2 regions of the Spirillospora sp. CA-108201 genome follow, and region 2 is predicted to be linked to the other one. Evidence: riboswitches for the same ligand, from Rfam matches in the RefSeq annotation. Region 2 holds a riboswitch; the other holds the start of a gene.
What was found. A riboswitch is a leader RNA that binds a small molecule or an ion and turns the genes downstream of it on or off. The one in region 2 is predicted to bind glycine.

Region 1 (14,925 bases), 6.1 Mb from region 2:
TCGCGATCACCGCCTCCCAGTGGTCGCGGGCGGCGTCGAAGTCGCCGGCGTCGTCGGCGATCCGGGCGAGGGCCAGGTGGGCGGGCGGCAGGTAGGCGGGGTTGCCGAAGTCGACCACGACCCGCCAGGCGGGCGCCGCCCGCTCGTGCTCGCCGGCCCGCTCGTGGGTGAGCGCCAGGTGGTAGGCGGCGCGCGGCCCGTACTCGGGGTCGGCGGTGGCGATCGCGGCCCGGTCGGCCTCCCTGGCGCGCTCCACGTGCCCGGCGTCGTCCAGGACGACCGCCAGCCCGAGCGCCGCCCGCGCCCGGAAAGGGGTGTCGCCCAGCGCGAGCACCCTCTCGAACAGCAGCGCGGCCCGCTCCGCCTCACCGCTCTCGGCGAGGCCGCGGGCCTCGTCGCACAGTCGCGCCGCGTCGTCGGATACCGCGTCCGGAGACTCGATCATCGCTCTTCTGCCCTCTGGGGGTCGGGGTCCGCAAAGAGCGTAGCGATCCACCCCCCGCCCCGTCCCGCCCCGACACCCCGAAAACCGAACCATGATCACAAATCCATCGCCGGAGCCACCCGCGGCATCGCCGAACGCCCGATCCGCCAACCCGAACCAATGCGAGCGCCCGCCAACCCGCGCCCTCAGCGCGGGCGACACCCTCGCACCAAAGGCGACGCCCCCAACCGCAAGCGCCACAAGCCCTCGCGATCACCCGCGTCCGCAGGCACGCCCGGCAGCACCCACTACTGCAACGACCTCAGCCCGCTGGGCAACCCCGCGACAACCCGAGGCCCGCGATCGCGTCCGAAGGCAGGTTCGAGCTTGCGAGAACCTGATCGCGCAGCGAGCCCCTGGGCGAGCCGGAGCGATGCCAGCGATCGCCCGCAGTTCTCGACGATGGAGGGCCCCCAGGCCCGAAGAAGGAGGGCACTGCCATAGGCACAGCAGGAGGAGATAAAAGAATCTACTCGTACGCTTCGGGGGGCGGGCAGGAGCAGACGAGGTTGCGGTCGCCGTAGGCCTGGTCGATGCGACGGACGGGCGGCCAGTACTTGTTCTCCCGGAGGGACGGGAGGGGGTAGGCGGCCTCCTCGCGGGTGTAGGCGTGCTTCCAGTCGTCGGAGACGAGGCAGGCGGCGGTGTGGGGGGCGTTCTTGAGGGGGTTGTCCTCGGCGTCGTAGCCTCCGTCGGCGACGCGCTGGATCTCCCGGCGGATCTCGATCATGGCTTCGCAGAACCGGTCGAGCTCGGCGAGGTCCTCGGACTCGGTGGGCTCGATCATCAGGGTGCCGGCGACGGGGAACGACAGGGTCGGGGCGTGGAAGCCGTAGTCGATGAGGCGCTTGGCGACGTCCTCGGCGGTGATCCCCGTCTCCTTGGTGATCTTGCGGAGGTCGGCGATGCACTCGTGCGCAACGAGGCCGTCGCGGCCGGTGTAGAGGATCGGGTAGTGCGGGGCGAGGCGGGCGGCGAGGTAGTTGGCGCCGATGATGGCGCCCTCGGTGGCGGCGCGCAGGCCGTCCGGGCCCATCATCGCGATGTAGGCCCAGGAGATCGGCAGAATGCCCGCCGATCCCCACGGGGCGGCGGAGATCGGGCCGACGCCGGTGCCGGGGCCGGCCTCCTCGCGGAGCGGGTGGTTGGGCAGGAACGGGGCCAGGTGCTCGCGGACGCCGATCGGGCCGACGCCGGGGCCGCCGCCGCCGTGCGGGATGCAGAACGTCTTGTGCAGGTTGAGGTGGGAGACGTCCGACCCGAACTCGCCGGGGCGGGCCAGGCCGACGAGCGCGTTGAGGTTGGCGCCGTCGACGTAGACCTGGCCGCCGGCGTCGTGCACGGCCGCGCAGACCTCGGTGATCGTCTCCTCGAAGACGCCGTGCGTGGACGGGTAGGTCACCATGATCGCCGCGAGCCGGTCGCCGTGCTCGCCGAGCTTGGCGCGCAGGTCGCCGAGGTCGACGTTGCCGCCCTCGTCGCACTTCACGACGACGACCCGCATCCCGGCCATGACGGCGCTGGCGGCGTTGGTGCCGTGCGCCGAGGACGGGATCAGGCAGACGTCGCGGTGCTCCTCGCCGCGGGAGGCGTGGTAGCCGCGGATGGCGAGCAGCCCGGCCAGTTCGCCCTGGGAGCCGGCGTTCGGCTGGACGGAGACCTTCGCGTACCCGGTGATCTCGGCGAGGAAGCCCTCCAGCTCGCCGATCAGCTCGACGTAGCCGGCGGCCTGGTCGAGCGGCGCGAACGGGTGGAGGTCCGCGAACTGCGGCCAGGTGATCGGCTCCATCTCGGCGGTCGCGTTCAGCTTCATCGTGCAGGAGCCGAGCGGGATCATGGAGCGGTCGAGCGCGATGTCCTTGTCCTGGAGCCTGCGCAGGTAGCGCAGCATCGCGGTCTCGGAGCGGTGCGCGTGGAAGACGGGGTGGGTCAGGTAGGGGCTCTCGCGGCGCAGGGCGTCCGGGAACGCCTCGGGGACCTCGCCGGGCACGGCGGCGCCGAACGCCTCCAGCACGGCCGCGACGTGCTCGGGCCGCGTCGTCTCGTCGCAGGCGGCCGCGACGTGGTCGGGCCCGTCCGGGCGCAGGTTGATCCCGCGCTCGCGGGCGGCCTCGACGACCGCGGCGGCGCGGCCGGGCACGCGGGCCAGGACGGTGTCGAAGAACGAGTCGTGCACGACCTCGACGCCGGCGGCGCGCAGCCCCGCGGCGATCTCGGCGGCGCGGCGGTGCGTCCGCTGCGCGATCGCCGCCAGCCCCTCGGGGCCGTGGTAGACGGCGTACATGCTCGCCATCACGGCGAGCAGGACCTGGGCGGTGCAGATGTTGCTGGTGGCCTTCTCGCGGCGGATGTGCTGCTCGCGGGTCTGCAGCGCCAGCCGGTAGGCGGTGGCGCCGTCGGCGTCGACGGACACGCCGACGAGCCGTCCGGGGAGCTGGCGCTGGATGCCCTCACCGACCGCCATGTAGCCGGCGTGCGGGCCGCCGAACCCGTAGGGGACGCCGAACCGCTGCGCGGAGCCCACCGCGATGTCGGCGCCGCACTCGCCCGGGGGGCGCAGCAGCGTCAGCGCGAGCAGGTCGGCGGCGACGACGGCCTTGGCACCGCGCTCGTGGGCCTGCGCGATGACCGGCTCCAGGTCGCGGACGGCGCCGGACGCGCCGGGGTACTGCAGCAGCACGCCGAAGAAGTCGCCGGCGGGGAGGCCGCCGGACAGGTCGGCGATGACGACCTCGATGCCGAGCGGGATCGCGCGGGTCCGGACGACCTCGATCGTCTGCGGGAGGGTGTCGATGTCGACGAGGAACGTCCCGGGCTCCCTGCGCCTGGAGACGCGGTGGGCGAGGGCCATGGCCTCGGCGGCGGCGGTGCCCTCGTCCAGCATGGAGGCGTTGGCGACGGGCAGTCCGGTCAGGTCGCCCACGACCGTCTGGAAGTTCAGCAGGGCTTCGAGGCGCCCCTGGGAGATCTCGGGCTGGTAGGGCGTGTAGGCGGTGTACCAGCCCGGGTTCTCCAGCACGTTCCTCATGATCACCCCGGGCGTGGTCGTCCCGTGGTAGCCGAGCCCGATCATGGACGTGAGGACGGTGCTGCGGGACGCCAGCTCGCGGAGCCGGTCCAGCGCGGCGGTCTCGCTCAGCGCGGGCGGCAGGTCCAGGGGCCGGGACGTGCGGATCGCGGCGGGGACCGCCCTGTCGATCAGAGCCTCGGCGCCGGAGTAGCCGATGGCGGCCAGCATCCTCGCCTGGTCGTCCGGCGAAGGGCCGATGTGCCGGTCGGCGAACGCCGTCCGGGGGTGCTGCGGCGCGGCCACAGGGGCGAAGAACTGGGCGGTCATGGAGGGCCTCCTGGCTGCTGCGGTCGCTCAGGTGCGCCGCCGGCGCGGCCGGCGGCCGGTCTCCCCCTCTGTCATCGGCACCTGAGAGCTTCACCCGCGCGGCGGGGTTTCCCCTTCGGTGAGCCGCCCCTCCCCGCGCGCGGGGACCGACGCCTGCTTTCCAGAGGTGCCTCGCCCGCACGGTCCTTTTGCCTGAGAGGTTCCGGGGAGGTTGCTCCTTCGGCGCCCCACGCTGGCGGCGTGGGGTCTCTCCCGCACAGGGTCGACGGCATGTCCTAGGTCGAACCCTACCCAAAGGTGCGTCCGCGACGTCGTTCCGGCCCGCCGCAAGAGGCCCCGCCCTCCGTCGCCGGCGCTGTACCGGCGAGTACCATGTGCTGACTCACCTGGGCCGCGACGGTCCCGGACCGCACGGGGGGCGGGCGGATGAGGCTGCGGGATGGACGCGCGTCCCGGGGGCGGCCCCGCGACTCGACGGCGCGCCGCCGGGTCTGGGACGCTGATCACGATGGCGGATGGTCAGGGCGGCGGTACGGCGTGACACAGACCCACGACGACGCGGTGCGCCCGGTGCAGGGTGCGGCCGCGGGCGCGACGGTCGACGAGCCCGCGCAGCCGTACCGGATCCGCCGGTCCTCCGACGCCATCCGGTTCGCGGCGTCCGTGGTGGGGCTGGCGGCGGTGATGCTGCTGGTGTCGATCGCGCAGCAGACGACCCACGGCCTGCAGACCGACATCGCGCAGGGCACCGCGCACGCGCCGCGGCTGCTGCTGACGCTGGCGACGCTGGTGTCCAGCTTCGGGGTGCTGGCCGTGCCGGTCGCGTTCGCGATCGAGCGGCTGTTCCACAAGGACGGCATGCGCGTGGCCGTCGCGCTGCTGGCGGCGATGATCGCCTTCGGGATCACGGTGGGCCTGGACGACCTGGTGGTGCGGGCCGCGCCGGGCGGCGTGCTCGACTCGCTGATCTGGGGCGGCACCGAGACCGCGCCGGTGCACACCGACATCGCCCCGGTGATCGCGTTCGTCAGCGCGGTCGGGATGGCGGGCCGCGCCCGCTGGCAGGCCGCGACCTGGACCATGATCGGGCTGGCTGCGCTGACGGGGCTGACCGCGTCCTACGCCTCCGTCGCCGCGCTGGCGGCCACCTACCTGCTCGGCCGCGCCATCGGCCACGGCGCCCTCTACGCGGTCGGGACGCCGAACCCGCGCCCGCCGGGCGCGGCCGTGGTGGCCGCGCTCGAACGGCTCGGGCTGCGCCCGCTGCGGGGGCGCGCCTGGACGGCACGCACGACGCCGACGAGACCCGCCGCTACGGCGTCGCCCTCGCCCCCTCCCCGCGCGGCGCGTACGGCGCCCGGCTCCCGGCGGGACGGGAGCCGCACGGCGACTGGGACGTGGAGGTCCGCGTCCTGGACCGCGACCAGCAGTCCGCCGGCCTGCTCTACCGCGTCTGGCGGCTGCTGCGGCTGCGCGGGGCGACGACGGGGCGGACGCTGCGGTCGCTGCGCCGGTCCCTGGAGCTGGAGTCGCTGATGGCGTACGCGGTGGACGCCGCGGGCGCCCGGACGCCGCGGCTCGTCGGCACCTGCGAGGCCGGCACCGAGGCGGCGCTGCTGGCCTACGAGCACGTCCCGGGGCGGCGGCTCGGGGACGTCCCCGGCGAGGAGATCACCGACGAGCTGCTGACGGACGTGTGGCGGCAGTTCCGGTCGCTGCAGGCGGGTCGGCTCGCGCACCGGAGACTGGAGGGCGAGGCGGTCCTCGTCGGCGACGACGGCCTCGCCTACCTCACCGACCTGCGGTCCGGGGAGACGGCGGCCGGCGACCTGGCGCTGCGCCTGGACCTCGCGCAGCTGCTCACGACGCTGGCACTGCGCACGGGGCCGGAACGGGCGGTGCGGACGGCGGCGCCGGTGCTGGGCGAGGAGGCCCTCGGCGGGGCGGTGCCGCTGCTCCAGCGGGTGGCGCTGTCGCGGGCGACCCGCACCGCGCTGCGGCACAACAAGGACCTGCTCACCCGCATCCGGGAGCAGATCGTCCGGCTGAAGCCGGAGACGGAGGCGCCGCCGGCCAGGCTGGAGCGGTTCCAGCCGCGGACCATCGTCAGCATCGTGGCGCTGTCGGTCGCGGCGTACATCGTCATCCCGCAGGTGACGAGCCTGGACATCGGCCACCTGGCGGCCACGGCGAGCTGGCACTGGGTGGCGGCGGCGCTGGGGGCCGCGGCGCTCACCTACGTGGCCGCCGCGTTCATGCTGATGGGGTTCGTCCCCGAACGGCTGCCGCTGGGGCGGACGGTCCTGGCGCAGCTGGCCGCGTCGTTCGTGAAGCTGGTCGCGCCGGCGGCCGTCGGCGGCGTCGCCGTCAACACGCGCTACCTGCAGCGCTCGGGCGTCCGGCCCGCCCTCGCCGTCGCGAGCGTGGGCGCGTCCCAGCTCGTGGGGCTGGTCACCCACATCCTGCTGCTGGTGCTGTTCGGGTTCCTGACCGGTTCGACGGCGAAGGCGACGCACGACCTCGCCCCGTCCCGGACGATCGTGCTCGCGGTGCTCGGGCTGGGGCTGCTGGCGGGGCTCGCGCTGACGGTGCCGCGGGTGCGGCGGGTGGTCGCCTCGCGGCTGCGGGCCATGTTCTCGGGCGTGGTTCCGCGCCTGGTGGACGTCCTGCAGTCGCCGCGGAAGCTGTCCACCGGCATGGGCGGCACCCTGCTGCTGACGCTGGCGTTCACGCTGTGCCTCGACGCGTCGATCCGGGCGTTCGGCGGTTCGCTGCCGTGGACGACGGTGGTGCTGGTGTTCCTGACCGCGAACGCGGTCGGGTCGGCGGCGCCGACGCCGGGCGGGCTCGGGGCCGTGGAGGGCGCCCTCACGCTGGCGTTGACGATCTCGGGGCTGACGGCGGAGACGGCCACGTCGGCGGTGCTGCTCTACCGGCTCCTGACGCTGTGGCTGCCGGTCCTGCCGGGATGGGGGGCGTTCGCCTTCCTGCAGCGCAAAGAAGCGCTCTGAGGCGTCGGCCTCAGCCGGTGCGGCGGGCGCGCCGCCGGTCGGCCAGTTCGTCGTGGTGGTGTCCGGAGGGGTCGTCGTCGCCGGTGGAGGCGCGTTCAGCGGGCAGTTCCGCCAGACTGCCCTCCACCTCCTGCCACACCCGCCCGAGCGCGATGCCGAACACGCCCTGCCCGCCCTGGAGGAGGTCGACGACCTCGTCGGGAGAGGTGCACTCGTAGACGCTGACGCCGTCGCTCATGAGGGTGATCTGGGCGAGGTCCTGGACGCCGCGGTCGCGCAGGTGGGAGACGGCCGTGCGTATCTGCTGCAGCGAGACGCCGGTGTCCAGGAGCCGCTTGACGACCTTCAGGACCAGGACGTCGCGGAAGCTGTACAGCCGCTGGCTGCCCGATCCCTGCGCCGACCGCACGCTGGGCTCCACCAGCTTGGTGCGGGCCCAGTAGTCGAGTTGCCGATAGGTGATCCCCGCCGCGGCGCACGCCGTCGGGCCGCGGTAGCCGACGTCCTCCGGCGGCGCCGACACCTGGGTGTCGAAGAGCAGGCCCTGCTCTCCGGCACGGCGGGACGCCACGCGCCTGTCGGGGGTCGCCTTGCCCTCGCCGCTGCTCACCGCCACGCGGACCTCCGGCTTCTATCATCCCGCGGCGGCTCGTCAAGGGGGTTTGACGAATTACACCACGGGTGTTCCACCAGCACGGTAGGTGCCGGTCAGGGTGTGGTCAACGTTCATCGTCGGCGCGTCGCATGCCCGGATGAACCGGCTTCACGTGGGCAAACTGCGCACCTTCGCCACCCACGCAGTCCATACCCCGATGGTTCCCCCGCAAAAACCGCCAGGTCCGGCGCAATGGGCGACCATTCGCCCCATGGCATGAACTCGCACTCCAGAGTGACATACACCACGGCACCACCCACCCATCCGCAGGCGGGCGCGCGGGCAGGAGGGCAGAACAGCTAGCCGGCGCGGCCGAAGTCCTCCGGGGAGATCGTGTCGAGGAACTCGCGGAACTTCTCGACCTCGTCCTCCTGCTCGTCGGGGATGGCGACGCCGGCCTCCTCCAGGACGTCCTCGCTGGCGAAGATCGTGGCGCCGGTGCGCAGCGCGAGGGCGATGGAGTCGGACGGGCGCGCGCTCACCTCGACGCCGTTGGAGAAGACGAGGTCGGCGAAGAAGATCCCTTCGCGCAGCGCGGTGATGTTGACGGTGCGGAGCTGGACGCTCAGCGCGTCCAGCACGTCGCGGAACAGGTCGTGGGTGAGGGGCCGGGCGGGCAGCACCCCCTGCTGGGCGAAGGCGATCGCGGTCGCTTCGACCGCCCCGATCCAGATGGGCAGGTAGCGATCGCCCTCTGTCTCCTTCAACAGGACGATCGGCTGATTGGAGGGCATCTCGACCCGGACGCCGACGACCTCCATCTGCTTCACTGCGGCTCCCTGCTGGTTCTCGCTGTCTCGATCACCACGTGCAGCGGATCGATTCCTGACCGAACCATGTAGCCAACGTACACCCAGGCTCGGACAGCTCGCGGCGCACGGGGGGCGGCAAAATCCTCCACCGGCCGCGTGATCAGTGGTCGAGGCTCTCGCGCAGACCCGCGGCGACCAGCGCGGCGTGCAGCCGCACCGACAGCGCGGCGATCTCCCGCGCGGTCTCGGCCGCCTGCTCGTGCGCGCCGCTGCTGCGGCGGCGCAGCTGCGGCGCGACCATCTGCTCGATCAGGCCGACCTGCCGGTCGGCGGCGGCCTTGACGGCGCGCAGGTGCCGGACCTCGAAGCCGAACTCGCCGAGCGCGGCGGCCACGCGCGCGATGTTCAGCGCCTCGCCCTCGTAGTGGGCGCCGGTCCGGCGGACGAGGCCGTACTCCTCCAGGCGGGCGAGAAGGGCCTCGTCGATCCCGGCGCCGTCCAGGAGCTGGCGGCGCGTGAGCCGCACGGCGGGGTCCGGAGCGGTCGTGTCGGCGGCCACGAGCGTGCGCGGGCGCCGGCGGTCGGGCTCGGGCGGGCCGGTCCGGCGCGCGCCGAGCGGCGGGGCGCTCTCACCCCGGTCGCGCGCCTCCAGGTGCTGCCTGATGACGCGAAGCGGCATGTAGTGGTCGCGCTGCGCGGTGAGGACGTACCGCAGCCGCTCGACGTCGGCCTCGCCGAACTTGCGGTAACCGGAGGGGCTGCGCTCCGGTTCGACGAGTCCCTCGGACTCCAGGAAGCGGATCTTGGAGATGGTGATGTCGGGGAACTCGGGCCTGAGCAGCCCGAGGACGTCCCCGATCGTCATCGGGGACCGGGCCGGCTCCGCGCTCAAGGGCCCTCCCATCGTTCGCCGCGTCCTCGCCGCGTTCCGTCAGCCGTGGGCCGGGTTGGTCAGGAAGACCAGCCGGAACTTGCCGATCTGGACCTCGTCGCCGCCCGACAGCCCGGCCTGGTCGATCCGCTGCCGGTTGACGTAGGTGCCGTTGAGGCTGCCGGTGTCGCGGACGGAGAACACGCCGCCCTGCCGGGCGAACTCGGCGTGCCGACGGGAGACGGTGACGTCGTCCAGGAAGATGTCGCTCTCGGGGTGCCGGCCGGCGGACGTGCGGTCCTTGTCGAGCAGGAAGCGGCTGCCGGCGTTGGGCCCGCGCTTCACGACGAGCAGCGCGGTGCCCGGGGGGAGCGCCTCCATCGCCATCTGGTCGGGCCCGACCGGCTCCTCGGCGCCGGCGTCGGTGTCCAGCGCCTCGAATCCCCCGATGGAGATCGTGGACGTGGACTCGCCCGGCGACTCCCGGGGAGGCGGCGGCGCCGAACCCCTCAGCGGAGTGCCGCAGTTCGAGCAGAAGCGGGCATCATCCGGGTTGGCGTGACCGCACTGCGTGCAGTAGACGCTCGGCATCGATCGGCTCGGCCTCCTACCATCGGCGTGCCGCCCGCGGACCGCCCGCCGTAGCGGGGACCGCCTGCGCCACGCGCATCCTTCACCCAACCCACGCCGGGGAACCGCCCCCGGCCACGGTCCAACTCACCGCCCGCTCACACGACGGTCGCCGCAACTTACGCGGGTATTACCCGAGGGGTCAACTGGAACGGTGAACCGGCTGCACCAAACTACATTCGCCGATGATCGCAGGTCCATGCCGCCGCGCGGACCTCCGCGATCGCGACGTGCCGGCCCGGCGTCCGTCCACCGTCCCCCCCGTTCCCTCTAGGGAGACCGTACCGCGCCGACGGACACCTTCGCGCGCCGGGTGATCAGGACGTGGGCCCCCGCGCCCTCCAGGGTGCGGACGAGGCCGCCCGGGATGCCCAGCGCCGTCGTCATCGTGTGCGGGTCGCCGATCGCCAGGAACCGGTACGGGGCGGTGAGGAGCGCGCCGTCCGCGCGGATGCCGTCGCGGCCGTCCAGGAAGTAGGTGTCAACACCGACGCGCACGTCGCCGACCTGGATGACCTCGGCGCCGGCGTCGCGGAGCTCCTCCAGGGCGTCCAGCAGGTTCAGGGCCCTCACACCGCCGCCGGGGTCGTCGATGCGCAGTTCGATCCCGGGGCCCTCGGCCGGGAGCGTGCCCGCGAGCAGGCCGTAGGTGGTGGCCCGCTCGCGCGCCTCCTCCAGGGCCGTCCCGCCCTCCGCGTCCCGCTCCAGCCGGGCCCTGGTCTCCTCCAGGTCGCGCAGGTCGCCTCTCAGCCGCTCGGAGCGCTGGCCCAGATCCGCCAGGATGCCGACGAGCTCGTCCTGCCGCGCGGTGGCGAACGTGGTGTCGTGCTCGGTCGAGCGCACCTGGGCGGCGACCGCGAATCCGAGGACGAGGCACAGGAGCCCGCCGACGAGCTGCCCCCCGCTGAAGCGCGGGCGCAGCAGGTCGGCGAGGGCGTGCAGGCCCCCGGGCTCCGCCGGCACCGGTCCCTCCTCGCGCGCCTGCTCGTCCTCAGGGACCTGCTCGTCCTCAAGGACCCGCTCGTCCTCCGGCGCGGTCCCGCCGTGCCGGGTGGCCTCGCCGCCGGTCACGCGCCGAACAGCTTCCGCCGGATGGCCGCGGCGTTGGAGAAGATCCGGATGCCGAGGACGACCACGACGCCGGTGGACAGCTGCGAGCCGACGCCGAGCTTGTCCCCCAGGAAGACGATCAGCGCGGCGATGACGGTGTTGCTCACGAAGGACACCGTGAAGACCTTCTCGTCGAAGATCCCCTCCAGCCGGGCCCGGACGCCGCCGAACATGGCGTCGAGCGCCGCCACGATCGCGATCGGCAGGTAGGGCTGGAGCCAGAGCGGGACGTCCGGCTGGATCAGGAAGCCCAGCGTGACGCCGACCACGAGCCCGATCAGCGCGATCATTCCCGGGCCACCCCTCCTCCGCTCACCGGCCGCCCCCGTCGCGGGGCGCGGCGTACCGCAGCCGGAACGCGCCCGCGGCGGGCAGCCGCACCTCGTCCGAGCGGCGCGTGCCGTACCTGATCCCGAACCGGTCGCGCAGCGCCGCGAACCGCCGGTCGGCGGGCGAGCCCGCGAAGGCGTCCCGCAACCGCCGGGGGTCGCCGAGCGCCGTGACCTCGTAGGGTCCGCCGATCGGCCGGTAGTCGACCATGATCGCCTCGCCGGCGGCGCGGATCGCGGTGGTCGGGGTGAGCCGCTGGCCGTTGACGCCGATGGCCCGCGCGCCCGCCGCCCACAGCCCGTTCACCAGGACCTGGAGGTCCTGATCATAGACCTGGCCGCCGTCGTCGGCGCGGCCCGGCGCGGCCGGGCCGCCGCGCGGGGCGTCGTCCACGGTGATCACGAGGCCCTCGCCGGCGGCGGGCGCCGCGGCGGCCGCGGCGCCCGCCGCGGCCACGTCCCGCCGGACGCGGCGGCCCTCGGCGCTGCGGGCCAGCGCGGCGGCCCGGCGGCGCTCGGTGTCGGCCCGCAGCCGGACGAGCCGGCGCTGGAGGGCATCGGTCTCGGCGGTGCGGGCGCGGATCTGGCCGACGAGCTCGGAGCGCCGCTCGGCGGCCACCGGTTCGCCGCGGTGCGCCTCGACCCCGGCGACGGCGGCCAGCGCCCCGGTGAGGACGAGGACGAGCAGGACGCCCGTCCCGCGGAGCCGTCCCCTGCGCGGCGCGGGCTCGCCGGCCGCGGCCCGGCGCGCCGCGGCCTCGGCGTAGCCGGGGTCGAGGCGCCTGCCGGCGAACAGGTCGGCGAGCAGCGACATGGAGGCGTCGAGGCGGCGCCCGGGCGGCCCGCCCGGGCGCCGGGCTCGTCCTGGCGTTCGATCACCGGCCCATCATGGCAAGGACCGGCGGGCCGGCGCGGGCCGCGCCCCCCGGAGGCGGCCCGGGGCCGCCCGGTCAGGCGGTCGCGGGGCGCAGGCCGATGTGGACGGCGAGGGCGGCCAGCACCGAGCCCATCAGGTAGCGCTGGGCGCGCCGCCAGCCGGGCCGGCGCGCGAGGAACGCGGCGATGGATCCGGCGCCGAGCACGATGAGGGCGTTGACGGTGACGGCGATCACGACCTGGACGGCGCCGAGCAGCAGGATCTGGACGGCGACGTGGCCGCGCCCGGGGTCGGCGAACTGCGGCAGCAGCGACACGTACAGGACGGCGATCTTGGGGTTGAGCAGGTTGGTGACCAGCCCCATCGCGAACAGCCGGCGCGGCGGGTCGGCGGGCAGGTCCGCGGGCGCGAAGGCGCTCGTGCCGCCCGGCCGCAGGGTCTGCCAGGCCAGCCACAGCAGGTAGCAGGCGCCGGCCAGCTTGATCGCCGTGTAGAGGGGCGGGACGAGCGTGAAGACGGTGGTGAGGCCCGCGGTGGCGGCCGCGACGTACACAAGGAATCCCGCGGCCACGCCGCAGAGCGAGATCAGCCCGGCGCGGCGGCCCTGCGTCACCGACCGCGACACCAGGTAGACCATGTTGGGCCCGGGCGTGAGGACGAGCCCGAGCGCGAAGAGGGCGATGGCCGCGACGGCCCCGTACGAGATCATTTCGCTCCAGTCGACTCGAAGTGCCCCAAGCCTAGAAGTCGAGCTATTCTCGGTGCAATAAAAACATTGTTCTCGGTGCAATATGGGGATCGCATGGACGACTTCCGGCGGGTCGCGGACGAGCTGGCCGCCGACATCGCGGCGGGACGGCTGCGGCCGGGCGAGCGGCTGCCGCCGCAGCGCGCCTTCGCCCGGCGCCGCGGCATCGCGGGCTCGACGGCGAACCGCGTGTACCGGGAGCTGGCCAGGCGCGGCCTGGTGGTGGGCGAGGTCGGGCGCGGGACCTTCGTCCGCGCGTCCGAGCGGCCGCCGGGGCCCGCGCTCGCCGAGCCCGCCGCCGCGCGCGTCGACCTGGAGCTGAACCATCCGGTGGCGCCCGGGCAGAGCGCCCTGCTCGCGGAGGGGCTGGAGCGCCTGCGCCGTTCCGACGTCCTGGACGCCGCGCTCGGGCCCGCCGGGGTCGCGGGGACCGCCGCCGCCCGCGAGGCCGCGGCGGCGCTGCTCGCCTCGCCCGGCCTGCGGCCCGCCGCCTCCGAGGTGCTGTTCGCGGGGAACGGCCGGCAGGCCATCGCGGGCGCGGTGGCGGCGCTCGTGCCCGCGGGCGGCCGGCTCGGCGTCGAGGCGCTCACCTATCCGGTGATCAAGGGGATCGCGGCCCGGCTCGGCGTGACGCCGGTCCCGATCGCGACGGACGGGCACGGGCTGCGTCCGGACGCGCTCGCCGAGGCCCATCGCGCCGCCCCGCTCGGCGGCGTCTACGTCCAGCCGACGCTGCACAACCCCTGCGGGACCACGATGCCGCGGGAGCGCCGCGCCGAGCTGGCCGGCGCGCTGGAGCGGCTCGGCCTCCACGCCGTCGAGGACCGCGTCTGGGCGTTCCTGCCGGAGAGCGGGCCGGAGCCGCTGGCGGCGCACGCCCCGCACCGCACCGTGCTGGTCGACAGCCTCTCCAAGCGCCTCGCGCCCGGCCTGAGCCTCGGTTTCGCCGTCCCGCCCGCGCCGCTCGCGGGGCGCGTCGCCGCCGCGCTGCGCTCCGGCGCCTGGGGCCCGCAGGGGTTCGCCCTGGAGGCGGCGGCGGGCTGGATCGCCGACGGGACGGTCGAGAGGATCGTGCGCGCCAAGCGCGCCGACGCCGCGGCCCGCCAGCGGATCGCGGCCCGGTGCCTGCGGGGCGCGGCGGTCCGGTCCGATCCCTGCTCGTACTTCTGCTGGTGGGAGCTGCCCCAGCGGTGGCGGGCGGAGACGTTCGTGGCGGCGGCCGCCCGGCGCGGCATCGCGGTCACCCCGGCCGCCGCCTTCGTCGTGGGCGGCGCCGCCGCCCCGCGCGCCGTCCGCTTCGGCCTGGCCTCGCCTCCGCCGGACGTCCTCGCGCGAGCCCTGGAGACCCTCGCCGGGATCGCCGCCGGGGATCCCGACGACGACGCCCTCGACTGACCGGTTCCGGAGGGGTGGACGCGCACCCGAAGATCGTCCATCGTCGGGGTGGGGTCGCCCGGCGGGAGGACAGATGATCGAGGTCCGCGAGGTGGGGCAGCGCGCGGCCGGGGGACGGCAGACGCTGCGGGAGGTGTCGCTGTCGATCGGCGCCGGGGAGCTGGTGGCGATCATCGGCGGCAGCGGGGCCGGCAAGACCACCCTCCTGGACGCGATCGCGGGCGTCCGGCCGCCCGCCGAGGGCGAGGTCAGGTACGACGGCGGCGCGGGCGGCCCGGCCGCGGACGCGCTCGGCTACGTGCCGCAGGACGACATCGTGCACCGGGAGATGCCGCTGCGGCGCACGCTGCGGTACGCGGCCGGGCTGAGACTGCCCGCGGGAACGCCTCCGGAGCGCGCCGAGCGCGCCGTGGACGGCGTGCTGGAGGCGCTCGCGCTGACCGCCCGGGCGGAGCAGCGCGTCGGGTCGCTGAGCGGCGGCGAGCGCAAGCGGGCCAGCATCGCGGTCGAACTGCTGACGCGGCCGCGCGTGTTCTTCCTGGACGAGCCCACGTCCGGACTCGACCCGGCGACCGCGGCCGACCTGATGCGGCTGCTGCGCGGACTCGCGGACTCGGGGACGACCGTGGTGCTCACCACGCACCACGCACCGGACGTCCTGGTCTGCGACAGGGTCGCGGTCCTCGCCCCGGAGGGGCGGCTGGCCTTCTACGGCGAGCCGGACGA
Region 2 (14,925 bases):
GGGGGCTGCCCGTCCGCGCGGCCGTGTTCGACGGGGAACTGATCGCCCTGCGGCCGGACGGGCGCCCCCACCCGTTCCAGGTCACCTCCGCCCGCACCGCGACCCGCACGGCCAAGGGCGTCGAGCCGGTGCCGCTGGCCGTCTTCCTGTTCGACGCCCTGTACCTCGTGGAGGCCGGCGACGCCCCTCCGCAGGGCGCGCGCGGCGAGGACCTGCTCGACGCGCCCGGGGCCGAGCGGTACGCGGCGCTCGCGCGTGTGGTCCCCGAGGAGCTGCGGATGCCCCGCGTGGTCACCGGCGATCCCGCCCGGGCCAAGGAGGTCTTCGACGAGGCCGTCGCGCGGGGCCACGAGGGCGTCGTGGTCAAGGCCCTCGACACCCCGTACACGGCCGGGCGGCGCGGCGCGGGCTGGATCAAGGTCAAGCCCCGGCACACCCTCGACCTCGTCGTCCTCGCCGTCGAGTGGGGGCACGGCCGCCGGCAGGGCCTGCTGTCCAACCTGCACCTCGGCGCCCGCGATCCCGAGACCGGCGGCTTCGTCATGCTCGGCAAGACCTTCAAGGGGCTCACCGACGAGCTGCTCGCCTGGCAGACGGAGCGGCTCCGCGCGCTGGCCGTGCGCGAGGACTCCTGGACGGTGCACGTCCGGCCCGAACTGGTCGTCGAGATCGCGTTCGACGGCGTCCAGCACAGCCCCCGCTACCCCGGCGGCATCGCGCTGAGGTTCGCCCGCGTCCTGCGGTACCGGCCCGACAAGTCCGCCGCCGAGGCCGACACGATCGACACCGTCCGGGCCGTCGCCCCCGTCATGGACTGAGCTCGGGCGCCTCCGCCGGCGGCAGTTCCCCGGACGGCGGCTCGTCCCCGTGCGCACGGCCGCGGGCCCGCCGGGCGGACGCGGCGCGGGTCCGGAGCCGCGACCCGGTCTGCCCCCGCACGCGCGACAGGGTGCGGCGGCGCGCCCGGGCCGCGGCCTCCCGGTGGGCGCGGGCCGCGGCGTTGCGCTCGGCGCGCTCGACGGCCTCCCGCTCGGCCCGGAACGCGGCGCGGCGCGCCGCCCGCCGCTCGGCCCGGCGCGCCCGGCCGCGCTCGGCCCGGCGTTCGGCCCGCCGCTCGGCGCGGGCGGCGGCGCGGGCCAGCCTGCGGCGGCGGGCCCGCTCGGCGGAATCGGCGCGGCGCTGGAGCAGCTCGGGCGGGATGAGGTCGTGCCGTCCCGCGATGAACTCCTGCACCCAGATCTTGGCGCGGATCAGCGGCCGCCTGAGCCGCGTCTCGCGCCGGACGGCCCGCTGGTAGCGGCGCGAGCCGGGGTCGTAGCGCCAGCGCGACCAGGGCGAGCCGGGCCGCGCCACCCGGATCGCGCCGACGATCAGCAGCGCGGGCATGAACAGCCCGAGCAGGCCCGTCCAGATCTTGCCCTTGAGCAGCGTGACCACGGCGAGGACGAGGTTGACCGCGAGGGAGGCGATGTAGACGCGGGTGATCAGCCCGGTGCCCGGGTCGGGCGCGATGCCCTCGTAGCCGAGGGGGCGGATGCCGAGCAGCAGCAGCCCGGTCACCGCCATGGCGACGAACACGGCGTCGACGGACGCGCGGCCCTTCTCCGTCCAGTAGACGTCGCTGAGGTGCAGGATCAGCGCGAACTCGTCCAGGACGAGGGCCGAGCCCATCCCGAACACCGCCGCCGCCGCGAGGTCGAGGCCGACGTAGGCGTCCGGGACGGCGAGGCTCGCCACGCCGCCCATCAGCATCAGCACCACGCCGAACACGACGTGGTGGATGTGCACGTCGCCGGCCTTCACGTTCCGGAACCACCAGCGCACGTCCGCGCGGATCAGCCGGACGTTCACCCGCGTCAGCACGAAAGTGATCATGAACGCGACGAAGAAGCCGAACAGCGGCAGCCGCCCGGTGGCCACGATGCGTTCGTCGAACATCTGGATCATCTGCCCCCCGCCCTCCCAATGATGCACCGTGACATGCGCGGATATCGTGGGACCCCTGCCGACGATCAAGGAGAGATCCGTCATGAGCCGCATCGTGGACCGCTGCGATCCCGGATACCGGGCATGGATCGCCGAGGCGATCCGGCTCGTGGACGCCGACGCCAACCGCAGCGCCGACACGCACCTGCACGTGTTCCCGCTGCCGCCCGAGTGGGGCATCGACCTCTACCTGAAGGACGAGTCGGTCCACCCCACGGGTTCACTGAAGCACCGGCTCGCGCGGTCGCTGTTCCTCTACGGGCTGGCCAACGGCTGGATCCGCCGGGACACGACGATCATCGAGGCGTCCAGCGGGTCGACCGCGGTGTCGGAGGCGTACTTCGCGCGGCTGCTCGGCCTGCCGTTCGTCGCGGTCATGCCGGCCACCACCAGCCCGGAGAAGATCCAGCTCATCGAGTTCCACGGCGGCCGCTGCCATCTGGTGGCCGACCCGTCGGCGATCTACGAGGAGTCGCGGCGGCTCGCGGCCGAGTGCGGCGGCCACTTCATGGACCAGTTCACCTTCGCCGAGCGGGCGACGGACTGGCGCGGCAACAACAACATCGCCGAGTCGATCTTCGAGCAGATGCGGCTGGAGCGGTTCCCCGAGCCGTCCTGGATCGTGGTCGGCGCCGGCACCGGCGGGACGTCCGCGACCATCGGCCGGTACGCCCGCTACCAGCGGTTCCAGACGCGGCTCGCGGTCGTCGACCCGGAGGGGTCGGCGTTCCACGGCTCGTTCGCCGACGGTGACCCCGCCCGCACCGCGGCGGGCTCGCGGATCGAGGGCATCGGCCGCCCCCGCGTCGAGCCGTCGTTCCTGCCCACGGTGATCGACCGGATGATCCGGGTGCCGGACGCGGCGTCCGTCGCGGCGATGCGCTGGACGAGCGGGGTCAGCGGCCGCAGCGTCGGCGGCTCGACCGGCACGAACATGTGGGGCGCCGCCGAACTGATCGCCCAGATGCGGGCCCGCGGGGAGCGCGGCAGCGTCGTCACGCTCATCTGCGACGGCGCCGAGCGCTACGCGGGCACCTACGGGTCGGACGCGTGGCTGGCGGACCAGGGCCTCGACATCGGCCCCTACGTGGCCGCGCTGGACGGCTTCCTGAAGACCGGCGCGATGCCGGACGTCACCCCGTGACGCGGATCGGGTTGAACAGGTCGGCGTAGATCAGCAGGCCGCCCATGACGATCAGGACGACCGCCATCACGTACGTCACCGGCAGCGCCTTGGCGACGTCCACGTAGCCCGGGTCGGGCCTGCGGAAGATCCGGGCGAACGCCTTCTTGACCGCTTCCAGCAGCGCGCCGGCGATGTGCCCGCCGTCCAGCGGCAGCAGCGGGATGAGGTTGAACAGCCCGACCGCGAGGTTCAGCGAGCCGAGCAGCATCACGAAGAAGGAGACCTTCTGCGTGCCGGTGAAGTCGTCGGACGCGGCGACCTCGCCGCCGATCCGGCTGACGCCGACGACGCCGATCGGCCCGTTCGGGTCGCGCTCGTCGCCGCCGAAGGCCGCGTTCCACACGCCGACCATCTTCTGCGGCATCCGCACCAGCGCGCCGACGGTGCGCCCGGTCAGGTCGCCCATCGTGCTCGCGACCGCGCCCGGCCCCTGCCGCTCGATCGCGCTGGACGGCGTGATGCCGAGGAACCCGACGTTGACGACCTTTTCCTCGTCCTTGAGGTCGTACATCTGGTTGCGGGTGATGGGCACGTTCAGCCGCACGTCCCTGCCGTCCCGCCGGACGGTCATCGGGACGGTCCTGCCGCCGTCCTCGCGGATCAGCACCTGCAGCTGCCCGTAGTCGTCGATCTTCTTGCCGTCGAACGCCGTGATCCGGTCGCCGGCCTGGAGCCCGACCTGCCGCGCGGGCGTCGGCGCCGCGTTCGCCGGGCACGCGGCGACCTTGGCGCTGGCCGGCACCATGCACTCGGCCACCTCCTTGATCACCGGCTGCGGCTGGCTGGTGCCGATGCCCATCAGCAGGATCGCGAAGAACATCACCGACAGCAGCAGGTTCATCGCGGGCCCGCCGAACATGATGAGCAGCTTCTGCCACCACTTCTTGGCGTAGAACACGCGGTCGCCGTCGCCGGGCCCGACCTCCTCCAGCGAGGCCCCGCGCGCGGACTCGATCAGCCCCTGCCACGGCCCGGTGCTGATCCGCCGCACCTGCCCGGGCGCGTCGCCCTTGCGCGGCGGCAGCATGCCGATCATGCGGATGTAGCCGCCGAGCGGGATCCACTTGACGCCGTACTCGGTCTCGCCCTTGCGCCTCGACCACATGGTGGGCCCGAACCCGACCATGAACTGCGTGGTCCGCACCTTGAACAGCTTGGCGAAGGAGAAGTGCCCGAGCTCGTGCAGTGCGATGGAGACCAGCAGGCCGAAGAAGAGGATCAACGCTCCAGCCAGGTAGTAGACCATGCGGCGTGCCCTCCGGGTCCGTGCACCCCGCGAGCCCGGGGGTGATCTCCGACAACCAGTTCAGAGTACGTTACGGCCCGCGATCCGGTTGAGGCGAACGGAGAAGCGGCACACGCCTTAAGCCACTTTGATGCGCGGTGCTAACCCGGCCGCGCTTCCTTGGCACGAGAACCCGTATCCAAGGGGAGGGCCGACGCCGCATCATGGCCCCCACCCGCCCCACGGAGGTTCCCTTGAAGCGCGGTCACATAGCGGCAATGGCGCTGATCCTGCCCCTGGCCCTGGCCGGCTGCGACGACGGCAAGCCGGCGAGCGCGTCGTCACCCCAGGCCCCGACCGCCGCGACGACGGCCCCGTCCACCCCCAGGCCCGGCAGGACCACCGAGACGCCGCCGCTCCCCCCGGCCCAGTCGAAGGCGGTCAAGGCCTTCAACGACTGCATGCACAAGCAGGGCGTCCAGATGCCGACCCCCAACCCCACGAGAACCCCCGCCCCCGACGAACTGCAGAAAATCAGGGCGGCCCTGCAAACCTGCGTGAAGTCCATGTCCGCACCCCCCAACTGACAGCCTCCGCCAGCGCAGAGCCGAGCGCGGGACACCGCCACACGAACACGGAGCGCAACGGCCGGGACCAGCCGCATGCGGATGGACGGAAACAGGACCCCCAGCAGCAACCGTCTGACGAAGCCACCTCAGCCGCCGCCTAAGCCCCGTGACAACGCGGGGGCCGCGATCGCGTCCGAAGGCAGATCCGAGCGAAGCAAGGATCTGATCGCGAAGCGAGCCGCAAGGCGAGCCGGAGCGATGCAGCGATCGCACGCGTTTCCCCAGGGTCGAGGCCCCCAAGGCCTCGACCCTGGGGAAACGCAATGAACACTGCTAGCCTTCTGCGACAGCTGATGATCCCGTGCGGGAGAGTCCCTCGCAGCCGGTGGGGGGCGCCGAAGGAGCAAATCCTCCCCGGAACCTCTCAGGCCCACGGACCGCACGGGCCAGGCGACCTCTGGAAAGCGGGGACTCCTGTCCCCCGCCGAAGGTGAAAGCCCGCCGTGCCGCGGCGGGTGAAGCTCTCAGGCGCCGATGACAGAGGGGGAGGCACCGATACGCCCGGTGCGCGAGTGGGACGATGGACCATGCGCGCCCGTGACGAAGGAGCCGAGCCCATGTCCGCCGATCCGACCGCGAAGAAGACGCCGCTGCACGACGTCCATGAGGACCTCGGCGCGAACCTCGTCGACTTCGCCGGCCATCTGATGCCGCTGCGCTACGCGAGCGAGACCGCCGAGCACCGGGCGGTCCGCACGGGCGCGGGGCTGTTCGACCTGTCGCACATGGGGGAGATCTTCCTTTCGGGTCCGGGGGCGGGGGCGGCGCTGGACTTCGCGCTGGTCGGCAACCTGTCGCCGATGCCGGTGGGCAAGGCCCGCTACACGATGATCTGCGGGCCGGACGGCGGCGTCCTGGACGACCTGATCGTCTACCGGCTCGCGGACGAGACGTGGATGGTGGTGGCGAACGCCGCGAACGCGGCGGTGGTCCGGGAGGCGCTGGTCGAGCGGGCCGCGGGGTTCGAGGCCGCGGTGGACGACCGGTCCGGCTCCTACGCGCTGATCGCGCTGCAGGGCCCGCGTTCCCAGGGGATTCTCGAGGGGTTCACGGACGCGCCGCTGGCCGGTCTGAAGTACTACGCGATCCTGGCGGGGCGGGTCGCGGGCGTGGACGCGCTGGTCGCCCGCACGGGGTACACGGGCGAGGACGGGTTCGAGCTGTTCGTGGACGCGTCCGACGCGGTCCGGTTGTGGGGGGCGCTCGCCGCGGTGGAGGGGGTCGTCCCGGCGGGGCTGTCGGCTCGCGACACGCTGCGCCTGGAGGCGGGGATGCCGCTGTACGGGAACGAGTTGACGGCCGAGACGACGCCGTTCGAGGCGGGCCTCGGCCGGGTGGTCAAGCTGGACAAAGCTGTCGATTTCGTGGGGAAGTCGGCCCTGGCGGCTCAGGCGCAGACCCCGCCGGGCCGTAGGCTCGTGGGACTGGTCGCGCGGGGGCGTCGCGCGCCTCGCAAGGGGTACCAGGTCGTCACGTCCGGCGGCGCGCCGTGCGGAATCGTGACGAGCGGCGCCCCGTCGCCCACACTGGGCACGCCGATCGCGATGGCGTACCTCGACAGCGGCGTCGAGGAGGCCGGCCTCGCGGTGGACGTCCGCGGCCGGCGGGAGCCGGTGGACGTGGTGGCCCTGCCGTTCTACAAGCGTCCCTGATCTGCAAGCGTTCCTGAACAAGTTGTCCGGCGGTGTGGGGGCGCGCCCCCACGGTGGAAAGAGAGAAGTGATCGTGAGCGTTCCGGAGGAGCTCCGCTACAGCGAGGAGCACGAGTGGGTGTCGGGCCTCGGCGGCGAGGACGGCATCGTCACGGTCGGCATCACCGCGCACGCCGCCGACGCCCTCGGTGAGATCGTCTACATCGAGCTGCAGCCGTCGGAGGGCGACGCCGTCGAGGCGGGCGAGCCGTGCGGCGAGGTGGAGTCGACCAAGTCGGTCAGCGACCTCTACTCCCCCGTCAGCGGCGAGATCACCGCGATCAACAGCGCGGTGGTGGACGAGCCGAAGGTCATCAACGACGACCCGTACGGCGAGGGCTGGATCTTCAAGGTGCGGATCTCGCAGGAGCCGGGCGACCTGCTCGACTCCGCCGCCTACGACAAGCTGATCGAGGAATCATGAGCCTGAACGACTCCCTCGCGACGGCCGATCCGGAGGTCGCCGAGGCCGTCGCCGCGGAGCTGCGCCGCCAGCAGGGCACCCTGGAGATGATCGCGTCGGAGAACTTCGCGCCCGTCTCGGTGCTGGAGGCGCAGGGCTCGGTCCTGACGAACAAGTACGCCGAGGGGTACCCGGGCCGCCGGTACTACGGCGGCTGCGAGTTCGTGGACGTCACCGAGCAGCTCGCCATCGACCGGGCCAAGGCCCTGTTCGGCGCCGAGCACGCGAACGTCCAGCCGCACAGCGGCGCGCAGGCGAACACGGCGGTCTACTTCGCGCTGCTCCAGCACGGCGACACGATCCTCGGCCTCGACCTCGCGCACGGCGGGCACCTCACGCACGGGATGCGGCTCAACTATTCCGGCAAGGTGCTGAACGTGGTGCCGTACCACGTCCGCGCCGAGGACGGCCTGGTCGACATGGACGAGGTGGCCTCGCTCGCGGCCGAGCACCGGCCGAAGATGATCGTCGCGGGCTGGTCGGCGTACCCGCGGCAGCTCGACTTCGCGGCGTTCCGGCGGGTCGCCGACTCGGTCGGGGCGCTGCTCATGGTCGACATGGCGCACTTCGCGGGCCTGGTCGCGGCGGGGCTGCACCCCTCGCCCGTCCCGCACGCCGACATCGTGACGACCACGACGCACAAGACGCTCGGCGGCCCGCGCGGCGGGCTGATCCTCGCCCGCGAGGAGTACGGCAAGAAGATCAACTCCGCGGTGTTCCCCGGCATGCAGGGCGGCCCGCTGGAGCACGTGATCGCCGCCAAGGCCGTCGCCCTGAAGATCGCCGCGTCGGAGGAGTTCCGGGCCCGGCAGGCGGCGACCGTGGAAGGCGCGAAGCTGCTCGCCGAGCGCCTGCTCGCCGAGGACTCCGCCAAGGCCGGCGTCAGGGTGCTGACCGGCGGGACGGACGTCCACCTCGTGCTGGTCGACCTGGTGGACTCCGAGCTCACCGGCCGGGACGCCGAGGACCGCCTGCACGACATCGGCATCACGGTGAACCGCAACGCGGTGCCGAACGACCCGCGCCCGCCGATGGTCACCTCCGGCCTGCGGATCGGCACCCCGGCCCTCGCGACCCGCGGCTTCACCGCCGCGGACTTCGCCGAGGTCGCGGACGTGATCGCGCTCGCACTGCAGCCGTCCTTCGACCGGGACGCGCTCGCCGCCCGGGTGAAGGCGCTGGCCGACAGGCATCCCCTGTACCCGAACCTGTGACGTTCCGGCGCTCCCTCCCCTCGCGGGGAGGGAGCGCGGCCGCAACGAGGTAGCCATGGCCATCAGCGTTTTCGACCTTTTCAAGATCGGCATCGGTCCGTCGTCGTCCCACACGGGCGGGCCGATGGCCGCGGCGCACCGGTTCGCCCGGGGCCTGCGGCACGACGGCCTGCTGGAGAAGACCGCGTCCGTCACCGTGACCCTCTACGGGTCGCTCGGTCTCACCGGCAAGGGCCACGGCTCCGACAAGGCCGTCATCCTCGGCCTTGAGGGCGACAAGCCCGAGCTCGTGGACGTCGACCGGGTGGACGAGCGGCTCGCCGCCGTCCGCGAGCGCGGGGCCCTGCGCCTGTTCGGCGACCACGACGTGCCGTTCGTCGTCAACGAGCACCTGGTCTTCGAACGCAAGGTGTCGCTGCCCGGCCACCCCAACGGGATGCGCTTCACCGCCCTGGACGCCTCCGGCGAGGAGCTGCGCGCCAAGGTGTACTACTCGGTGGGCGGCGGCTTCATCCTGGACGAGAACGCCACCGGCGCCGACCGCATCAAGCCCGACGACACCGTCCTGCCGTACCCGTTCGACACGGCCGCCGAGCTGCTCGAACGCTGCCGGGAGACGGGCCTGTCGATCTCCGCGCTGATGCTGGAGAACGAGAAGGCGTTCGGCCGCGGCTCCGCGGAGATCCACGACGGCCTGCTCGAACTCTGGCAGGTCATGCGGGCCTGCGTCACCCGGGGCTGCACCCGCGAGGGCCTCCTGCCGGGCGGGCTCAAGGTGCGCCGCCGCGCCCCCCAGCTGCACCGCCAGCTCTCCGCCGAGAAGGCGTCCGACCCGCTCCACGCGATGGACTGGATCACCCTGTTCGCCCTCGCCGTCAACGAGGAGAACGCCGCGGGCGGGCGCATCGTCACCGCCCCGACGAACGGCGCCGCGGGCATCATCCCGGCTGTCCTGCACTACTACGACCGGTTCATCCCCGGCCGGGACGACGAGGGCGTCGTGCGGTTCCTGCTGACCGCCGGGGCGATCGGCGTGCTGTTCAAGCAGAACGCCTCCATCTCCGGCGCCGAGGTCGGCTGCCAGGGCGAGGTCGGCTCGGCCTGCTCGATGGCCGCCGCCGGGCTCACCGAGGTCCTCGGCGGCACGCCCGAGCAGGTGGAGAACGCCGCCGAGATCGGCATCGAGCACAATCTCGGCCTGACCTGCGATCCCGTCGGCGGCCTGGTCCAGGTCCCCTGTATCGAGCGCAACGCCGTCGGCGCCGTGAAGGCGATCAGCGCCGCCCGGATCTCCCTGCGCGGCGACGGCCGCCACTTCGTCTCTCTCGACAAGGCCATCAAGACCATGCGCGACACCGGCCGCGACATGCTCGACAAGTACAAGGAGACCTCCCGCGGCGGCCTCGCCGTCAACGTCATCGAGTGCTGAGCACCACGCTCGGGCCTGCGTCGGCAGGGTCGCCGGCCTCCGTCCTTCCGGGCGGCGGGGAGGTCAGCGGAGCGGGATGTCGAGGCCGTGCTCGTCTTCGGGGCGCGGGCCGTGGATGCGCCGGTCGGCCTCGCCGATCGCGACGTCGTCGATGCTCGCCTCCCGCCGCCGCATCAGGCCGCGCTCGTCGAACTCCCACAGCTCGTTGCCGTAGCTGCGCCACCACTGCCCGCCTGCGTCGTGCCACTCGTACTGGAACCGGACGGCCATGCGGTTCTCGCGGAGCCCGACCCCCGGCGGCGCGTGCTCGCCCTGTTCGACTGGCTCGGCGCGTGGTTCGCCGAGCCCGGCTTCCGCGGCTGCGCCTGGGTCAACGTCCACGGGGAGCTCGGCTCGTCCTCCCCGGCGGTCGCGGACGCGGTCCGCGCCCACAAGCAGGCCTTCCACGACCAGGTCGTCGCCCTGGTCTCCCCCGTCGACGCGTCCGCCGCCGAACCCGTCCACCTGCTCGCCGAGGGCGCCATCGTCCTCGCCGGCATCCACGGCGACCCCACCGCCGCCGACCGCGCCCGGACCGGCGCCCGGCTCCTCCTGGACAGGACCGGCCGGGTTTGACCCTGCCGTTGGCGGCAGGGTTCCAAGCTTGCGCCATGGAGACGAACTCACCGGACAGGGTCGTTCTGGTCACCGGCGCGGGAACCGGCATCGGACGCGCGACGGCGCGCATGTTCGCGGCCGAGGGGGCCCGGGTGGTGGCCGTCGGACGGCGACCCGGGCCGCTGGCCGAGACCGCGCGGGGCCGTCCCGGCATCGAGCCGCTCGCCGCCGACGTCACCGGCGACGGCGCCGCCGCCGAGATCGTGCGCAGGGTGACGGAGGCGCACGGACGGCTGGACGTGCTGGTCAACAACGCGGCGGTCGTCCGGAGCGGAACGCTGGAGGCCCTCGCTCCGGACTCGATCGCCCCGCAGCTCGCGACGAACCTGGTGGCGCCCGTCCTGCTGACCCAGGCGGCGCTGCCCGCGCTGGACGGCGGCGGGGTGGTCGTCAACGTCAGCACGTCCGTCGGGCAGCGGGGCTGGCCGGGAAACGCGTTCTACGCCGCCACGAAGTCGGCGCTGGAGACGCTCACCCGCGGCTGGGCGGTGGAGCTCGCGCCCCGCGGCATCCGGGTGGCCGCGGTGGCGCCCGGCGCGATCGCCACCCCGATCGGCGAGCACCAGGGCCTGTCCCCCGAGCGCCTGGCGGCGCTCCGGCGGTGGCAGATCGAGCACACCCCGCTCGGGCGCGTCGGGCGCCCCGAGGAGGTCGCGTGGGCGATCACGCGGCTGGCCTCGCCCGAAGCCGCGTTCGTCACCGGGGTCGTCCTCGCGGTGGACGGGGGCGCGGTGGTCGCCTGAGCGCCGGCGCACCCGGCGCCTGGTAGGACTGGGGGCGGAGGTGGTGGCGGTGCGGATCGGCGAGCTGGCGCGGATCACCGGGACGACGCCGCGCGCGCTGCGGCACTACGAGGAGGCGGGCCTGATCGCGTCCCGCCGGGCGGCGAACGGGTACCGGGTCTACGACGAGGGCGCGGCCGTCCGGGTCCGCAACATCCGCGAACTGCTCGCCGTCGGCCTCACCCTCGACGACGTGCGCGCCTTCTCCGTCTGCCTGGACGGCGACGTGGCGGCCTCGCCGCCGTCCGAGCGGGGCCTCCGGATAGCCCACGACCGCCTCGCCGTCCTCGACGCCCGCATCGCCGCCCAGACCGACGCCCGCGACCGCCTGGCCACCGCCCTGGCGCGGGCGGCCGAGGACCGTTCCGCACGGGCCCGCCGACGCGAATTTTCCGGCGAATCCGAGCGCTGACCGCTCCCCCGGCCGCGCGTTGCGGGCCGGGTCGGCGGGCAGGGTCAGGGGCGGGCGCCTCGGCCGGTCGGGGAGTGGGCGCCCTGACGGGCCTCGTCGCCGCAGTGGCGGCAGACGACCTGGGGGGCGACCGCCTCGCCGCAGGAGTGGCGCCAGCGGACGGGCGGGTCGTCCGGGTGCAGGTGCCGGTCGCCCCAGGCCATCAGCACGAGCAGGACGTCGCACAGCTCCACGCCCGCCGGTGTGAGGCGGTACTCGTAGCGCGCCGGGTGGTCGCTGTAGCGCTCGCGGCGGATGATGCCGTTCGCCTCCAGCTTGCGGAGGCGGACGGTGAGGATGTCGCGGGACGCGCCCGTGTTGCGGACGATCTGGTCGAAGCGCCGCACGCCGTAGCTCAGCTCCCGGATCGCCAGCAGGCTCCAGCGCTCGCCGACCAGGTCCAGGGTGTCGGCGATCGAGCACTCGCGCGGGTCGGCGTCCTTCGGCATACCGGGAAGCCTAAAGCCTGTCTCGAAGTGGCCTGGGCAAGGCACGCGAACGCGTGACCTGGCCGGTGGAGCGAAGCCGGAGGCGAGCGGAGCCGGGCGGATCGCGAAGCGATGCCGCGTTCGCCCAGGCCCGGTCGCGTAGCGAGCCGCCAGGCGAGCGAAGTGGGCCGGGACTCTGAAACACAGCCGGACCGCCCGTCAGAGCCGCTCCACGACGGTGGCGTTGGCCAGGCCGCCCGCCTCGCACATGGTCTGCAGGCCGTACCGGCCGCCGCGGTCCTCCAGGGCGTGCAGCAGCGTCGTCATCAGGCGGGCGCCGCTCGCGCCGAGCGGGTGGCCGATCGCGATCGCGCCGCCCCGCACGTTGACGCGCGCGAGGTCGGCGCCGGTCTCGCGCGCCCATGCGAGGACGACCGGGGCGAACGCCTCGTTCACCTCGAACAGGTCGATGTCGTCCAGGGTCAGGCCGGCGCGCTCCAGCACCTTCGCCGTCGCGGGGATGATCGCGGTGAGCATCAGCAGGGGGTCGTCGCCGGTGACGGCGAAGGCGTGGAAGCGGGCGCGCGGGCGCAGGCCGAGCCGCGCGGCGACGTCGGCGCCCATGACCAGGACGGCCGCGGCGCCGTCGTTGACCGGGGAGGCGTTGCCCGCGGTGATCTTCCAGCCGATCTCGGGGAACCGCTCGGCCATGCGCTCGTCGTGGTAGGCGGGCCTCAGACCGGCGAGGATCTCCGGCGACGTCCCCGGGCGGACGGTCTCGTCCCGCTGCCCCGTCCAGGCGACCTCCCGGTCGAACTCGCCGTTCTTCCACGCCTCGGCGGCGCGGCGGTGGGACTCGCCGGCGTAGGCGTCGAGCTCCTCCCGCGGCAGGTCCCAGCGGGCGGCGATCAGCTCGGCGCTGATGCCCTGGCCGACGAGGCCGCCCGGGTAGCGCTCGGGGAGCAGCGTCCCGAACGGGTCGCTGCCCGGCAGGACGCTCGACCCCATCGGCACCCGCGACATCGACTCGACGCCGCACGCGACGGCGATGTCGTAGGCGCCGCTCTGCACGCCCTGCGCCGCGATGTGCAGGGCCTGCTGGGACGAGCCGCACTGGCGGTCGACCGTCATGGCCGGGACGCTCTCGGGGAACCCCGCGGCGAGGACGGCGGTGCGGGTGATGTTGAGCGCCTGGTCGCCGGCCTGGGTGACGACGCCGCCGATCACGTCGTCCACGGCCGCCGGGTCGACGCCCGCCCGCTCGACCAGGACCGCCAGCGTCCGCGCCAGCAGGTCGGCCGGGTGGTCGCCGTGCAGGGCCCCGTTCGCCCTGCCCTTGCCCAGCGGCGTGCGCACCGCCTCCACGATCACCGCGTCCCGCATGGACCCCACCTCCGTTGTGTTTTCCAACTCACTCCGGCCAGTATCGGCACGGCGAGCCGGTGGGCACAATCCGCGGCCGCAGTGAGTTGGATTACACAACCAAGCACGCGAAAAACCCGGGGGCCGTGGCCGATCACCACTGCCCCCGGGTCTTCGGGCCGCTCAGCGGGAGGGGCCCATGCCGTGGTCCGTCTTTACCCTCCATGCGTCGAAGAGCCCCTCGGTGGAGCCGCCCGAATGTCGTCGGTCGGACAAGCGTGCCTCCTCGATCTCCTCGACGTCACGTTCTCTTTGGACGTTAGCCCCAAAAGCCGACATAGACCCAAAATGGGAGCCCAAACCGCCGTCAAGCATCGGGGCCGCCGTCCCGGCGCGACCGTCTACCCCTTGTACATCTCCCGCATCTTGCGCGCGGCGTCGCCCGGTTTGCGCTTCGGCCCCTTGCCCGTGTCCTCCTCGCCGCGGCGCGGCCTCTTCTCGCGCTCCGGTTCGGACTCCGCCTTGCCCGTGGGCTTCCCGGGCTTGCCAGGCTTGTCGTTCACGACAACTCCCCCGATGTCGTTCCAACTGTCGGTCCATAACTACCCCGTCTAGAGGGGATAGAAGCGCACCTCAGGACGGCCGACCTGGCCGTAGTGGGGCCGGCGGTCGGCCAGCCCGTTCTCCGCCAGGTACTCCAGGTACCGGCGCGCGGTGACCCGCGAGACCCCCGTGAGATCGGCGGCAGCGGCGGCGGACAGGCCGTCGGCGGCCGACGCCAGCACGCCGGTCACGGCCTGGAGCGTCTCCCCGCTCATTCCCTTGGGCAGCGCGTGGTGGTCGGGGGTCCGCAGGGTGGCGAGCATCCCGTCCACGTCCGCCTGGCCGCTGACCTCCCCCGAGCCCACCGCCTGCTCCCGGAACCGCGCATACCGGACGAGCTTGTCGCGCAGCGACGCGAACGTGAACGGCTTCAGCAGGTACTGGACGATGCCGACCGCCACGGCGGTGCGGATCACCGCCAGGTCCCGCGCGGACGTCACGGCGATGACGTCCACGTCCCGTCCCCCGGCGCGCAGCGCGCGGCAGACGGTGAGGCCGTGCGTGTCCGGCAGGTAGAAGTCCAGCAGGACGACGTCGACCTGCGTGCGCTCGCAGAACCGCAGCGCGTCCGCCCCCGAGTGCACGACCCCGGCGACGCTGAACCCGGCGACCCGCTCGACATAGGTCCGGTGCGCCTCCGCCGCCACCGGGTCGTCCTCGACCACCAGCACCCTGATCACAGCTCACCGCCCCCGGCCCCGGTCCCCCGCACGGGCAACCGCACGGTGAAGAGCGCACCGCCGCCGGCGCCCCCCGCGCTCACCCGCACGTCGCCGCCGTTGCGGCGGACGGCCTGGCCGACCAGGGCGAGGCCGAGGC

Region 1: it holds a riboswitch for glycine, as region 2 does, so the genes downstream of both, gcvP (aminomethyl-transferring glycine dehydrogenase) here and gcvT (glycine cleavage system aminomethyltransferase GcvT) in region 2, are expected to answer to the same signal.

The regions. Positions count from the first base shown of each region.
Region 1 is NZ_JBNJNE010000001.1:1,663,349-1,678,273, forward strand. Features, by position in the region: gene ACQEU6_RS08185 (tetratricopeptide repeat protein) at 1-445, opposite strand, end outside; gene gcvP (aminomethyl-transferring glycine dehydrogenase) at 954-3,821, opposite strand; glycine riboswitch at 3,880-3,991, opposite strand; glycine riboswitch at 3,992-4,086, opposite strand; gene ACQEU6_RS08195 (hypothetical protein) at 4,359-5,357, shown strand; gene ACQEU6_RS08200 (lysylphosphatidylglycerol synthase transmembrane domain-containing protein) at 5,357-6,832, shown strand; gene ACQEU6_RS08205 (MerR family transcriptional regulator) at 6,843-7,448, opposite strand; gene ACQEU6_RS08210 (bifunctional nuclease family protein) at 7,787-8,257, opposite strand; gene ftsR (transcriptional regulator FtsR) at 8,400-9,131, opposite strand; gene ACQEU6_RS08220 (double zinc ribbon and FHA domain-containing protein) at 9,171-9,701, opposite strand; gene ACQEU6_RS08225 (DUF881 domain-containing protein) at 10,011-10,811, opposite strand; gene ACQEU6_RS08230 (small basic family protein) at 10,808-11,140, opposite strand; gene ACQEU6_RS08235 (DUF881 domain-containing protein) at 11,163-11,993, opposite strand; gene ACQEU6_RS08240 (LysE family translocator) at 12,130-12,765, opposite strand; gene ACQEU6_RS08245 (aminotransferase-like domain-containing protein) at 12,859-14,199, shown strand; gene ACQEU6_RS08250 (ABC transporter ATP-binding protein/permease) at 14,273-14,925, shown strand, end outside.
Region 2 is NZ_JBNJNE010000001.1:7,764,503-7,779,427, reverse strand. Features, by position in the region: gene ACQEU6_RS37430 (ATP-dependent DNA ligase) at 1-818, shown strand, start outside; gene ACQEU6_RS37425 (hypothetical protein) at 808-2,031, opposite strand; gene cds1 (L-cysteine desulfhydrase Cds1) at 2,030-3,130, shown strand; gene ACQEU6_RS37415 (M50 family metallopeptidase) at 3,120-4,418, opposite strand; gene ACQEU6_RS37410 (hypothetical protein) at 4,676-4,984, shown strand; glycine riboswitch at 5,321-5,416, shown strand; glycine riboswitch at 5,421-5,510, shown strand; gene gcvT (glycine cleavage system aminomethyltransferase GcvT) at 5,584-6,678, shown strand; gene gcvH (glycine cleavage system protein GcvH) at 6,752-7,141, shown strand; gene glyA (serine hydroxymethyltransferase) at 7,138-8,394, shown strand; gene ACQEU6_RS37390 (L-serine ammonia-lyase) at 8,450-9,823, shown strand; partial or broken gene ACQEU6_RS37385 (DUF1348 family protein) at 9,887-10,099, opposite strand; gene ACQEU6_RS37380 (hypothetical protein) at 10,127-10,438, shown strand; gene ACQEU6_RS37375 (SDR family NAD(P)-dependent oxidoreductase) at 10,474-11,223, shown strand; gene ACQEU6_RS37370 (MerR family transcriptional regulator) at 11,273-11,674, shown strand; gene ACQEU6_RS37365 (winged helix-turn-helix transcriptional regulator) at 11,719-12,162, opposite strand; gene ACQEU6_RS37360 (thiolase family protein) at 12,361-13,524, opposite strand; gene ACQEU6_RS37355 (hypothetical protein) at 13,905-14,066, opposite strand; gene ACQEU6_RS37350 (response regulator) at 14,115-14,786, opposite strand; gene ACQEU6_RS37345 (sensor histidine kinase) at 14,783-14,925, opposite strand, start outside.